Regions from separate parts of the Lysinibacillus sp. genome, predicted to be linked through region 1. Evidence: riboswitches for the same ligand, from Rfam matches in the RefSeq annotation. Region 1 holds a riboswitch; each other region holds the start of a gene.
The links. A riboswitch is a leader RNA that binds a small molecule or an ion and turns the genes downstream of it on or off. The one in region 1 is predicted to bind thiamine pyrophosphate.
Positions count from the first base shown of each region.

Region 2: another riboswitch for thiamine pyrophosphate. It lies ahead of thiM (hydroxyethylthiazole kinase); the one in region 1 lies ahead of thiT (energy-coupled thiamine transporter ThiT).
Region 3: another riboswitch for thiamine pyrophosphate. It lies ahead of thiC (phosphomethylpyrimidine synthase ThiC); the one in region 1 lies ahead of thiT (energy-coupled thiamine transporter ThiT).

Region 1 is NZ_DAMDAY010000014.1:15,388-20,158, forward strand. Features, by position in the region: gene RT445_RS05430 (SbcC/MukB-like Walker B domain-containing protein) at 1-2,273, shown strand, start outside; gene RT445_RS05435 (hypothetical protein) at 2,314-2,436, opposite strand; gene RT445_RS05440 (magnetosome magnetite crystal formation protein family) at 2,492-2,815, opposite strand; TPP riboswitch at 2,943-3,050, shown strand; gene thiT (energy-coupled thiamine transporter ThiT) at 3,170-3,730, shown strand; gene map (type I methionyl aminopeptidase) at 4,012-4,767, shown strand.
Region 2 is NZ_DAMDAY010000004.1:38,335-43,105, forward strand. Features, by position in the region: gene thiI (tRNA uracil 4-sulfurtransferase ThiI) at 1-554, shown strand, start outside; gene RT445_RS01905 (alpha/beta-type small acid-soluble spore protein) at 700-918, shown strand; gene thiE (thiamine phosphate synthase) at 990-1,631, opposite strand; gene thiD (bifunctional hydroxymethylpyrimidine kinase/phosphomethylpyrimidine kinase) at 1,621-2,445, opposite strand; gene thiM (hydroxyethylthiazole kinase) at 2,433-3,200, opposite strand; TPP riboswitch at 3,282-3,380, opposite strand; partial or broken gene mbcS (acyl-CoA synthetase MbcS) at 3,571-4,771, shown strand, end outside.
Region 3 is NZ_DAMDAY010000025.1:15,367-20,137, forward strand. Features, by position in the region: gene RT445_RS07850 (catalase) at 1-337, shown strand, start outside; gene thiC (phosphomethylpyrimidine synthase ThiC) at 456-2,234, opposite strand; TPP riboswitch at 2,375-2,489, opposite strand; gene RT445_RS07860 (AEC family transporter) at 2,568-3,497, opposite strand; gene RT445_RS07865 (methyl-accepting chemotaxis protein) at 3,603-4,771, opposite strand, start outside.

The DNA.
Region 1 (4,771 bases):
TTCATCAAAAGGAGCAGGAATATTATCGACTAGCAAAAACAATAAATGAGCAGTTCGAAGAGCAAGCTAGTCGGCAGCAGAGACTGCAACTATTGTTAAAAGAACAGGATAGATACCGAGCAAAGGAGCAGGAGATTGTTTTAGCAGAACAAGCGGAGCGACTTGTGCCACTTGAACAACAATGTATTGATTTACGTGCTGAACTGAACTTAAAAGAACAAACATTTCAACAGGCTCAATTTAAACTTCAACAAACAAAAGAGCAGCTACAACGGGCACAAGAAAAGTATCAGATTGAAGAGGCGAAAGAGCCTGAACGTCAACAGATGTTGCAGCAGGAATTGCAATTACAGACTTTATTGCCTAAATTTGAAGCCTATGAAAACAATGTGCAGCAGCTGCAAATAGCAGAACAATATGTCGAAACAGCAAAACAGGCAGTAGCTGATAATCTTATGTTATTGGAGAAAGAACAAGGGCAGTTACAGCAATTTTCTCAAACGATGGAACAATATGAAAAACAGGTTGAGCCATATGAAAGCTACTTAGAGCAGTTACCGAAACTTCGTGAGCAGGTAGCATTAATAAAACAAGTAGACAAATACAAAGGGGCTGTAGAGTTAGCTAAGCAGGACGTAGCCACTTCTGACATTCACTATCAGGAGAGTAAAAAGGCTCTACAATTATTAGAGCAGCGTTGGTTGACAAGTCAGGCTAGTATTCTGGCTGAACAGTTGAAGGACGGGGAACCTTGCCCTGTATGTGGCAGTTTGACACACCAGCAAACACATAATGAGCAACAGGAAATGATAGAGCTCTCTGAAGTCGAAGTGTTAAGGGCTAAGGCTTCTTTAGATGAGCGTAAGTACCTAGAAAAAGAAGCGCTCTTGTCATCTGCGCAACAGCTTTATCAAGAAACCTGTCAGCAACTAGAAGAGCAGCACATTACACAGCAAGACCATGCACAGCTCATCTCTACATTAAACAACATAGAGCAAGAGATTGCGACATTAAAAATTGTTCATCATCAATTAGCAGATATGCGATTAAAACTTAAGCAGCAACGTGAGAGAATAGAGCAGCTACGAACTAAACAGATGAACTTAGAGCAATATTTAGCTGAGCAGTTGAAAGAAATGACAAGACTGCAAGCAGTTCTTGAAGAACAGCTTAAACATATGCCAAACCATTTACCAACCTTGCAGCAATTACAGCAACAGCTTACAGATATCAGTAAACAAAAAATGGATTTGCAAAAAAGATGGCAAGAGAGTCAAGACGAATTGCATAGCGCGAAGGAAGCAACAAGTAATGCAAAATTGACGATGGAAATAGCCAAACAAACTTTTGAAGAATTACAACTCAAAATGAATGAAAAACGTCAGCAATTCTCAGCAAGCATGCAGGAGATAGGCTTTGACAGCTACGAGGAATATACAGCTGCCAAACGGAGTTTATTGCAAATAGAGACCCTTCGAAAAGCTTGTAGTGACTATGCTTTACAGGTACACACATTGCAAATCCAAATTACTGAAGGGGCTATGTATCTTCAAGGAAAAGAGCAACAAGATTTAGTGTCCATGGAAGCCAAAGTAGAACAACTTCGTATATCTTATGAGGAAGCATTTAAACGTTTACAACAGTTGAGAGGTTTTGCTCAAGCTTGCCAAGGTTTTATTGAAAGAGTAGAAGAAATAGCGAGGGAGCTTCATTTACTTGAGCAAGAAGCGGGAAGAGTAAAGGAGCTCTATGGATTATTAAACGGCCAAAATTCGAAAAAGCTATCTTTTGAGCGCTATATTCAAATTAATTACTTAGACCAAATTACTGAAGCTGCCAATATTCGCCTTTATCATTTATCAAATGGTCAATTTGAGCTCAGACGTTCAGATAGATTGGAAAAGCATGCGAAACAAAGCGGACTAGGTCTTGATGTCTACGATGCCTATACCGATCAACTACGAGATGTCAAAACATTATCGGGAGGCGAAAAATTTAATGCCTCATTAAGCCTTGCCTTAGGAATGGCAGATGTAATTCAAAGCTTCCAAGGTAATATTCATATTGAAACGATGTTTATTGATGAGGGCTTTGGTTCGCTTGATGAGGAATCATTAAATAAAGCAATCGATACATTAATTGATTTACAGGATTCTGGTCGCATGATTGGCGTAATCTCTCATGTGCCTGAATTAAAATCTGCAATGCCAGCGGTTTTACATGTAGAAAAGACATTAAATGGCCATAGTCAGACATACTTTGAAGTGAAATAAGTGAAAGGCGTATTTCCGAAATAGGGAATACGCCTTTGTTTTATTTTTTTCGAGAAGTGGCTGTAGGAGTTGTTCCTTTTTTTGCAGCCATTACTTTTTTGACGATAGGAATAACAATAGGTGCCAATTTTACAGCAGTTTTCACAACGTTTGATACTTTCATTAAAAAACAGCTCCTTTTACAATTATTACTACCTGTTTCGCTTAAAATTGAAACATTAACGTATTACTCGAACAGCCTGAATAATATTCCATATGACAATACCAAGTGAGACAATGGCATAAACGGCAAATGAAACTAACCAAACAACCATCACAGTATTATTACTTGACGTTGGATCTAATCTTAATGTAGAAAAAACAAAGACAATAAAAAATAGGATGCCAAAAACAAAAGGAATTAAATGAGAGACAAGTGCACGAATTGAATGTCTTTTTACATCACTATCTTTCGTTACAAAGTAAACAATTAATGGGACGATAAAAGGGGCGAAGAAAATACTAAGATAACTAAAGGCAGATAAAATTTTTTGGTTCTCCATAGTTGTACCTCCTTTTTTAATATTTACGCATGAAAAACGGCAAAGTTTCAAAAAAATAATGTATGGAAGAGGTTGTAATCATCCAATCCTTTGCGTACAATGGGATTGTTCAAATAAATTCAGATGTAACGACCACAAGGGGAGCTGATGATGTCAGCTGAGACTGGGCACGTAATGCCTTGACTCTTTGAACCTGTAAGTTAACACTTGCGTAGGGATGTGGATAGAAACCGACACTTGTACGATGTCAGGCTCTGTCCTGGCATCGTTTTTTCATTCTTTAGGAATAAAAAAGATGTCTGCATTTCTATTCCTGCTCTTGTATCCTACATCGGAACAAAGGAGAGAATATGTATGGACAAAAAAAGACTATTAATGCTTGTGGAGATTGCGATATTTGCAGCGATTGGCCTTGTGCTCGATCAAGTATCCTTTAAAGTATGGGCACAAGGTGGCTCTGTTAGTCTTGTCATGGTGCCTATTATGTTAATTGCATTTCGTTGGGGCTTAGTTGCTGGGCTAACAACGGGATTACTTGTGGGTGTTATGCAAACCATGTTTGGTGCTTATATTGTGCACTGGCTTCAAGGATTATTGGATTATGGTGTTGCCTTTACAGTTGTAGGATTAGCAGCTGTTGTACGTGGACCTGTGTTGGATGCTGCAAAAAATATGAACAAAACGAAAATGGCACTTTACATTATCATAGGTACTGTTTTTGCAGGCTTTTTACGATACACAGCACATACAATTGCTGGAGCTGTATTTTTTGCAGAGTATGCGGGTGATCAAAATGCATGGATCTATTCTATCATTTATAATGGTACATATATGTTGCCAGCAACCATTTTAACGGCAATTGTAGGGGTGCTTTTATTCACAGCCGCTCCACAATTAATGCAAAGAAAAGCATAATAAAAGTTTCCTCAAATGATTTATTGTAAAAGGGTATAAAAGCTTTTCGTTCTATACTACTTGATGATATTCGCTTTCGCACAGAATCATTAGCAAAATTATCAACTTTTTTCAACAACAAGCAAGTCCCTTCACTCATGTGAAGGGACTTTTGGTCATGAATAGCTCTTTTAGCACTTTGCATTGTAGGAAAGCATACAATATTTAAAGCGTTTATCGTTATACGCATAAAAAGTTATGTTATATTAAAGAATAGATATTAGATGAAAGGGACGTTATAAATGATTGTAAAAACGCAAGAAGAGATTGAAGCTTTTAAAAAAATTGGACGCATTTGTGCCGAAATTCGTGAAGCCATGAAAGCAGCAACAAAACCAGGTGTTACAACACTTGAGCTAGATGAAATTGCTGGCCGCATGTTTGCAGAGGCTGGTGCTATTTCTGGACCTAAGGGGGAATATGATTTCCCAGGATATACATGTATTAGTGTCAATGAAGAAGTGGCACATGGTATTCCAGGAAAACGTGTTATTCAAGAAGGGGATATTGTGAATATCGATGTTTCTGGGTCTTTAAATGGATACTTTGCAGATACTGGCATTTCATTTGTTGTTGGTGAGGGTTATGAGGACAAAGAAAAACTATGCCGAGTTGCTAAAAGTGCTTTTGATCGAGCAATGACAAAGGTTAAAGCTGGGTCTAAATTAAATCAAATAGGTAAAGCGGTTGAACGAGAGGCGAATGCTAATGGTTTAACTGTTATTATGAATTTAACAGGACATGGCTTAGGTCAATCTTTACATGATGAGCCTAATCATATTTTAAATTATTATGATGCGTGGGATTCTACGATTATGAAAGAAGGAATGGTGCTTGCTGTTGAGCCATTTATCTCAGCAAAAGCAGAGCATATTGTAGAAGCTGGTGATGGTTGGACATTTGTTACACCTGATAAATCGCTTGTAGCTCAAATTGAACATTCAGTTATTGTCACTAAAGATAAACCAATTATTTTAACTTCCTTAGATGAAGAATAGGATA
Region 2 (4,771 bases), on a different contig from region 1:
CATTAGAGAAAGTAAAGGTACTTGCAAACGAACTAACGAAATTTGGTGCTAGTATTCGATTACATGTCATTCCTTTTACTGAAATTCAAGTACTTATTAAAGAAAAAGTACCTTCTAATGTTTCGATGACAACAACACGTCGTATGATGTTAAAGGTGGCTGATCAAGTACGTGAAGAGATAGGAGCTCTTGCAATTGTGACAGGGGAAAGTCTGGGACAAGTAGCAAGTCAAACGCTAGAAAGCTTGACGGCTATCAATGCTGTAACGAATACGCCTATTTTACGACCATTGATTTCAACAGATAAATTAGAAATTATCGATATTGCAGAAAAAATTGGCACATATGAAACATCTATTCAGCCATTTGAAGACTGCTGTACAATATTTACACCTGCCAGCCCAAAAACAAAGCCAAAGCTTGAAAAGGTAGAGCATTATGAAAGCTTCTCTGATTTTGATGAACTCATCGAGCGAGCAGTAAAAAATCGAGAGGTCTACATTTTCCCTAAAAAAGAAGAACAGCAACAAGATAAGTTTGCAGATCTATTATAAGGTATCTACAGCCGTTTCAAAGTCAATTTTGAGACGGCTTTTTTATGTTATTTTATCTATGCCATTAGAGGTACAATTTACCTCTAAAATTTTTGTATTAAAAATCTAATATCGCACATTCTATATTCACAAGGAGGTGAGAGACATGGCTTCAAACAACAACCGCAGTTCAAACCAGCTTGCAGTGCCTGGTGCACAACAAGCACTTGATCAAATGAAATACGAAATTGCACAAGAATTTGGTGTTCAATTAGGAGCTGAAGCTTCAGCTCGTGCCAACGGTTCCGTTGGTGGTGAAATCACTAAACGTCTTGTACAAATGGCAGAATCTCAATTAAAAGGTATGCCAAACAACAACCAATAAATGCTGACTAAGCATTTATAAACTTAAAACCAGTGACCGTAAAAAGGCACTGGTTTTAGTTTGTTTAAAAATCAACCATTTATGCGTGTCACAGACCTTAACGTATTTACTGTATGCTTAATATCTATACTTTCACAGATAGCTGAAATAACAGCAATACCATCTGCCCCAGCTTGAAATACGGCGTATGCATTGGTAGGGTTAATTCCACCAATCGCTACAATTGGTAATTCAGGATAGAAATTGTGAGCTTGCTGCAAAAAATTTGTACCACATGGTGATTGTGCATCCCGTTTTGAAGTTGTTGCAAAAATCGGACCAATACCTACATAATCTGCTTGATGGATAATGGCTGTTTCTAGTTCGTCCTGGGAATGCACAGAAACACCAAGAATCATATTACCAATTTTTTTACGTGCTATGCTAACATGTAAATCATCTTGTCCGATATGAACACCGTCCGCACCAAGTCGTAATGCAAGTTCGACATCATCATTGACAATAAAAGGAACGTTATATTGTTGACATAGTTTTTGACATTGACGTGCAAATTGTTCATAGGCAAATCCAGTTAATGCATGGGAACCTTTTTCTCGAAATTGAAACATGGTAATTCCAGCTTGCAACGCTCTCTCTAGTACATGAAGGGGATTCTGATGACTAACATTGCTTGTGCCCATAATAAAATAAAGTTGTAAATCCTCACGTTTCATAAATCAACACCTCACAGGAATCCTTATGCAGTTGATAAGCAAAATGATTTGTTGGTCCATAACCATGACCAATAGATAAATCATGTAAAATTGCTAATTGAATAAATTTTTTAGCTTCGATAATTGCCTTATCCATCGCAAAACCTTGACCAAGAAAAGCAGTGATTGCTGCTGAAAATGTGCAACCTGTGCCATGGGTATTGGACGTTTGGATACGTGGAGTTTGCATAGAAAAAGATTTACCGTTTTGAAAAAATACATAATCAATAGCAAAATTTGGATCTGCTAAATGGCCACCTTTAAGAATGACGCAATGTACACCTAATTGAAAAAAAACTTGAGCTACTTCACGTATATCTGAAACATCATGTATTTTTCTCCCTGTCAGAGCCTCTGCTTCAGGGATATTGGGGGTAACGATCGTAGCAAGTGGTAGTAGAGAAGAGCGCATTGCTTCAATAGCTTCTTGCAGTAATAAGCTTTCTCCACCCTTTGCAATCATTACTGGATCAACAATTAGTGGGATGTTTTGATTATGAATCATATGTGCGATAGCTTTAATAATATCAGAGGAATAAAGCATCCCTGTTTTAATTACAGCAATTGAAAAATCTTCGATTAAAGCTTGAAATTGTTTTTCAACAAAGGAGTGATCAATAGGGAAAACTCCTGACACACCCATTGTATTTTGTGCTGTCAAAGCTGTAATTACTGAAGTACCAAACACCCCTAATTCCTGAAATGTTTTTAAATCAGCCTGTATGCCTGCACCGCCACCACTATCTGAGCCTGCAATCGTCGTTACAATATGCATGAAGCTTCACCATCCTTCGATAGGCGATAAAGAGCATTTAGTAAAGCTATTTGGAAATCACCAATATCTGATGTAAACGCTGACGCCAGTACCGCAGCTTTTTTATAGTAAGTTAATGTGTCCGCTAATTGTCTGTATGGATTATGGCCTGCAATATAGGCGGCACCGCAAATAGCACTAAGTAAACAGCCTGTCCCTGTTACCTCGGTCATTTGCATATTCCCGCCATTTATCCATTGGCTATCCACACCATCTGTTATAAAATCTCGTTCTCCTGTTATGATAACAATGCATTGATAATGTTGGGCTAATAAAATCGCCTCTTCTTCTAAAGCAATGGAGCCATTCCCACTATCGACACCTTTTTGTTGCCAGTCAACATTGGCTATTGCTGCTAGTTCCCCAACATTACAACGAATGACCGAAAAATGTACTTCCTCAAGCAAGTATCGTACCGTTTCTTTTCGATAAGTAGTGGCACCAGCACCGACAGGATCTAAAATGACTGGAATTCCAAGTTTATTGGCCATTTTGCCTGCTAACAACATTGATTCTTTAGTTCGATCATTGAGTGTACCGATGTTAATTAACAAGGCTTGAGCGAGTGCTACCATTTCCTCTACCTCACGGCTATCATCGGCCATAACCGGGGAAGCGCCTATTGCTAATAAACCATTTGCTTGGAAATTTGCTACCACATAATTTGTAATACAATGAATCAGTGGTTGCTGTTGACGGATTGTTTGAAATATCATCGTAGTCCTCCTTTATGGATGGACGTAAGCATGCAAAAAAGGCTCTTTTTGTGTAAAAATGCACGAAAAAGAGCCTTTCATCAATAGATGTTTATTGCTCCCTACGTCAGTATTAACTAACAGGTTCAAAGGGTCAGGTTTTACCTTCTCAACTCTTGACGAGTCCCCCTGCAATCTTGCTTTTAGTTGACCAAAATGTACCATACTTTTCAATTGTATTCAATAGCAAGTTTACCTATCGACAAAATGTGACCGATGCCATATAGCAGAGTATGATAGTTGTCATGACTTTTCCAAAATTAAGCGCAAACCATTGAAAATGCTGAAAAAAGAGTTTTATAATGTGTCATAGCAAAAGGGGGCATTTGCCATGAAGAGACAAGATTTAGTTGCACCAGAATGGTATAACATAACAGATGAAATTGAAAAATATGCTCAAGATACAACAAAAAATGCATTAATTATTTACGAGGAAAATAAGGATGTACAATTTATTACATATGCATATTTACTTGAAAGGGCAAATCAAGCTGCACACGTATTCACGATGCAAGGTTTATCAAAAGGTGATGTGATTTTAGTGATGGTACCTCGTTCAGTGGAAGCATATATTGTATATATTGCAGCATTGAAAGCTGGATTAACCATTATTCCGAGCTCAGAAATGCTAAGAACTAAAGACATTGAATATCGCATCAAGCATGCGAATGCTAAAGGAATTGTTGCTTACGAGCCTTATATTGATCAATTTGATCAGGTGAACAATTTACAAGGAATGCAACAATTTGTTATAGGGAAGGCCCATGAACCTTGGCAACCACTTTTAGAAAAAATGCGCATTCAACCTACAACTTACATAAGTTCTTCTCCAACAAAAAGTACAGATACTGCATTCTTAGCTTATACAAGTGGTACAACAGGAAACCCAAAAGCAGCTGTACATACTCATAGCTGGGGCTATGCACATTTACGAACAACAGCACCACACTGGTTAGGTGTGCAAGAAGATGATATTGTTTGGGCGACAGCAGCACCAGGTTGGCAAAAATGGATTTGGAGTCCGTTTCTAGCAACATTAGGGAGTGGTGCTACTGCATTTGTATATAAGGGGAAATTTGATGCATCTACCTATCTAAGGTTACTCGAAAAATTTAAAATAAATGTTTTATGTTGCACACCTACAGAATATCGTTTTATGGCAGCACTAGAACATTTACATGAATTCGATTTAACGGCACTTCGTCAAGCTGTATCAGCAGGAGAGCCTTTGAATAGCGAGGTCATTAACGTATTTTCGAAGACTTTCGATTTGCAAGTCCGAGATGGCTACGGTCAGACGGAAAACACATTACTTGTTGGCACAATGGTTGGAATGGAAGCTAGAATTGGTTCTATGGGAAAACCAACTCCTGGCAATAAGGTTGAAATTATAGACGATTTCGGTAACCCTGTTACTGTTGGAGAAGTTGGCGATATTGCTGTTCATCGCACCACTCCCGCACTGTTTAAAAAATATTTAAATGACCCGGAACGAACAAATTTACAATTCCGTGGAGAGTGGTATATTACAG
Region 3 (4,771 bases), on a different contig from region 1:
TAGCTATGGTGAATGGGAGCATAACTTAGACTATAAAGAGCCTGAATTACGTATCGATGGTCATGCAGGTATTCACGACTTCCGTGAAGACGACAACAATTACTTTGAACAACCAGGTAAACTATTCCGACTTATGACGGCAGAAGAGCAACAACGTCTATTTGAAAATACGGCAAATGATATGGCTTCTGTTGAAGAATTCATCAAGCGCCGTCACATCCTTCACTGCTATTTAGCAGATCCAGCATATGGTGAAGGTGTAGCAAAAGCAATGGGTCTTTCATTAGAAGGTATGGATCTTACAAACCCATATGTAAAACAACCAACAAACGTTTAATATTCCACTTATTATTGATATCCAAATCCAATTTTTACTCCATGTGAATTTTTCACTCACATGGAGTTTTTTAATCACAAAAGGCTTGTGTCGATACTACAACACAAGCCTTTTTACATTATTGATAAATCTGACTACCCGCTTTTTTAAATTCCTCTGCCTTTTCCTTCATACCTCGATGGATCGCTTCTGTCGTATTCAAGTCTTTTTCTTTAGCATAATTTCGAATATCTTGTGAAATTCGCATACTACAGAACTTAGGACCACACATAGAGCAAAAGTGTGCTGTTTTTGCTCCTTCTGCTGGCAAAGTCTCATCATGATACTCCACCGCTCTTTCTGGATCGAGAGATAGATTGAATTGATCACGCCAGCGGAATTCAAAACGTGCTTTTGATAGTGCATCATCTCGGCGTTGTGCACCAGGATGCCCCTTCGCTAAATCTGCCGCATGTGCCGCTATTTTATACGTAATTACTCCCACTCGAACATCCTCGCGATTAGGTAAGCCAAGGTGCTCCTTTGGTGTCACATAGCAGAGCATTGCTGTCCCAAACCAGCCAATCATCGCTGCCCCAATAGCCGATGTAATGTGGTCATAGCCTGGAGCAATATCCGTTGTAAGTGGACCTAACGTATAAAAAGGCGCCTCCTTACAAACTTCTAATTGCTTGTCCATGTTTTCTTTAATCAGATGCATCGGTACATGACCTGGCCCCTCCACCATCACTTGAACATCATGTTTCCACGCAATCTGTGTTAGTTCACCTAGTGTTTCAAGCTCTGCAAATTGGGCTTCATCATTGGCGTCTGCAATTGAACCTGGACGTAGGCCATCACCTAAAGAAAAAGCAACATCATAAGTCTTCATAATTTCACAGATTTCCTCAAAATGAGTATAAAGGAAATTCTCTTGATGATGATATAAACACCACTGTGCCATAATAGAACCACCACGAGATACAATTCCCGTTACACGATTAGCTGTAAGGGGAACATAGCGTAATAGTACACCTGCATGAATCGTGAAATAATCTACACCCTGCTCGGCTTGCTCAATAAGCGTATCACGGTAAACTTCCCACGTTAAATCCTCTGCTACGCCATTTACCTTTTCCAATGCTTGATAAATTGGCACTGTCCCCACTGGTACCGCTGCATTTCGAATAATCCATTCTCTCGTTGTATGAATATGCTTACCTGTTGAAAGATCCATAATATTATCAGCACCCCAGCGTGTTGCCCATGTCATTTTTTCAACCTCTTCTGCTATAGAAGACGATACCGCGGAATTCCCAATATTGGCATTGATTTTCACATGGAAGTTACGACCGATGATCATTGGCTCCGCCTCTGGATGATTAATATTAGAAGGCATAATAGCGCGCCCAGCTGCAATTTCAGATCGGACAAATTCTGGATCCATATTTTCACGTATCGCTACAAACTCCATTTCAGGTGTAATAATCCCCTGTCTTGCATAATGCAGCTGCGTTACATTTCTCCCTTTTTTTGCTCGTAAAGGCTTTCTTGCCAATTCAGGAAAGACATTTTCATGATTACGCGGATCATCTGCACGACGAAAACCATTATCCTCCGGTTTTATAGAGCGGCCCTCATATGCTTCTACATCTCCTCGCTCTTGAATCCATCCACTTCGTAAGGCAGGTAAACCTTTTGTAATATCTACTTGATAAGATGGATCTGTATAGGGACCACTCGTATCATATACTCGAATAGGGGCGTTTTCTTCATTTCCAAAGCTTCCTGTTGTCGGACTTAATGCAATTTCTCGCATTGGTACTAAAATATCCGGACGGGAACCTTCAACATACACCTTTTTGCTTCCTTCAAAGCTAGACATAATCGTAATGTTCTTTTCACTAATTGCTGACATGAGCTACTTCTCTCCCTTAAATGTTTTTTGTTACAAGGACCGGATCTAGCTCACCCTAACAAATAAATAAAGGCCGAATCCAAAATAATTATTTGGATCCGGCCACGAATGTAAAGGTTGAAATTGCATACACATACTATGCAATAGTTTCTTAACTTTCCCACGCTGGTATGAGCCAGATCAGGTCCAAAGGGTCAAGAAACCTCTAAGCGTTTCCCTCTCAGCCTGACTCATCAGACTCCCCTAGTTAATACTATTTAGTTTGATGCTAGTGTAGCAGATATTACTATGAGATGGAAGTTTTCCATTCATTATTTTTTAATATTCTATTGATTAAGCAAATAATACGTCCGCAAGATAAATCACTATTGTTACCGTTATACAGCTGACAATAGTTGAAAATAAAACAGTTTGGGCAGCTGTTGCCGATTCCACATCGTATTCCAATGCTAGACTAGAGCTATTGCGGGATGTCGGGAAAGCACTGGCTATAAATAGTGATTGAGCGACAACTCCATCTAACCCCAATAAAAAAATAATGGCTAAAGCTACGGCTGGTCCGACAATTAAACGTGTGAAGCAGCTGACGAAAACCGTTTTATTAAACATAGATTTGATTTCAAGCTGCGATAATTGCGCACCTAACGTGATTAGTGCCACAGCAATAAAGCCATCTGCTACATGGTCTATTGGTATTTTAATAAACTGTGGAATACCGATATTAAAATAGTTCATGGCTACACCAATAATCAACGCATGAATGATGGGCATTTTAAAAAAATCTTTAATAATCGTCATTCCTGATTTGGTAGAGGAAATTAAATTATACAAACCATATGTATAAGTTGTCATATTTTGAAAGATTACAAGGATGACCTGAATCGCTACACCAATAGGTTGTGTTACAAAAATCATTTGAGCTACCGGAATGCCATAGTTCCCAGAGTTAATGAGCACAACACTATTTTTAAAAACTGCTGCCTCTGTTTTAACTAAACCAAGCCACTTCGCAAAAAGGTGACTGAGTAGCATTTGGCTCCCAATAAAAAGCACAATAAACAATCCGACCTCTGCCAGTACAGACAGCTCTACACTCGTCTCATATAAATTTACAAAAACAGCTGCTGGCATAAAGCAATATGTAATAAGCTGAGACAACGCTTTTAAATTAAAGCGAAATCTCTTTTGTAAGATAGCACCTACTATAAGTAACACTAAAATAGGTGCAACAATTTGAAAGAAAATCATTCCGAGATACATCATTTCGATGACCCCCTTCCCTTCTTTTATAGTAGTGCCGAATTTCTACTAGGTCAATGTCTCTTCCAATAAAAAAAGACTGCCTATTTGTTTAGGCAGCCCTTCATTTTACGCTAATTTAAAACGATTCACGACTTCTTGCAGTTCATTGGAAATATCGTTCATATTTTGTATAGACTCGGCTACTTTTTGTAACTCTGCTTGTTGATCCATTGCAGATGCACTTACTTGTTCAGCTGAGGCAGCCGTTTCCTCTGAAATTGCTGATATGCTTTGGATGGCCATAATCGCTTGATTTTTATGCTCTAACATACTCGATAGCTTACTCATTAATTCACTAATAGAGGCTGCAATTGAACGTGACAAATCACTGTTATCTTTAAATGCCAGTTGTGTACTTTGTACGGATTCATTTTGAGATTGCATTAAATCCGCATTAGATGCAATGACAGCAACTGTTTGCTGTGAATTTTCAAGGATGCTTTCTACTGTATTCTTAATAATTTCTGTTTCACTTTTAGATTGCTCGGCTAACTTTCTTACTTCCTCTGCAACGACAGCAAATCCTTTACCATGTTCACCAGCACGTGCTGCCTCAATACTTGCATTTAAAGCTAATAGATTAGTTTGCTCAGTAATGCTTTGGATCGAAGCAATGATATGATTAATATTCGCAATGTGAGAGGCTAATGATTCGATTTGTTGTTGAATACGACCGTTCATCTCATTTGTCTCTATATTACGTTCACGTAAGCTTTCAACCTCGTACAATCCCTTTTCTGTTGTTTCGTTCGTTTTATGAGAGAGTTCATCCATTTCATTAGAAAGAGCTGTAATGGCATCAATCTGTTCAGATAAATCCATGATTCGATAATTCGTTTCTTCCGTATCCTCAGATTGCTTCGATGCGCCTTGTGCAATTTCATTGATGGCAACAGACACCTCTTGACTAGACGCTACAATTTCATTAAAGGCCTCATGTACTTGATTGGACGATTGGTTTAATAATGTAGTAGAGTTCAATACGGTTTGAATCGCACCATTGGTTTTATCTAGCATATTATTGTAAGCTAATGCAACTGCCCCAATTTCATCAGCCTTAATATACTTCTCATCCACCTTTTGGGTTAAATCTCCCTCTGCTGCCGTTTCGATAGATGTACGTAAAAACTTGAGTGGCTTTAGCTGTTTATAGATGAATAACACACTTGCAGCTGTCATTAAAATTACCATAATAATGGAGGCAATAATCGTAAATACGAATACGTGATTATATG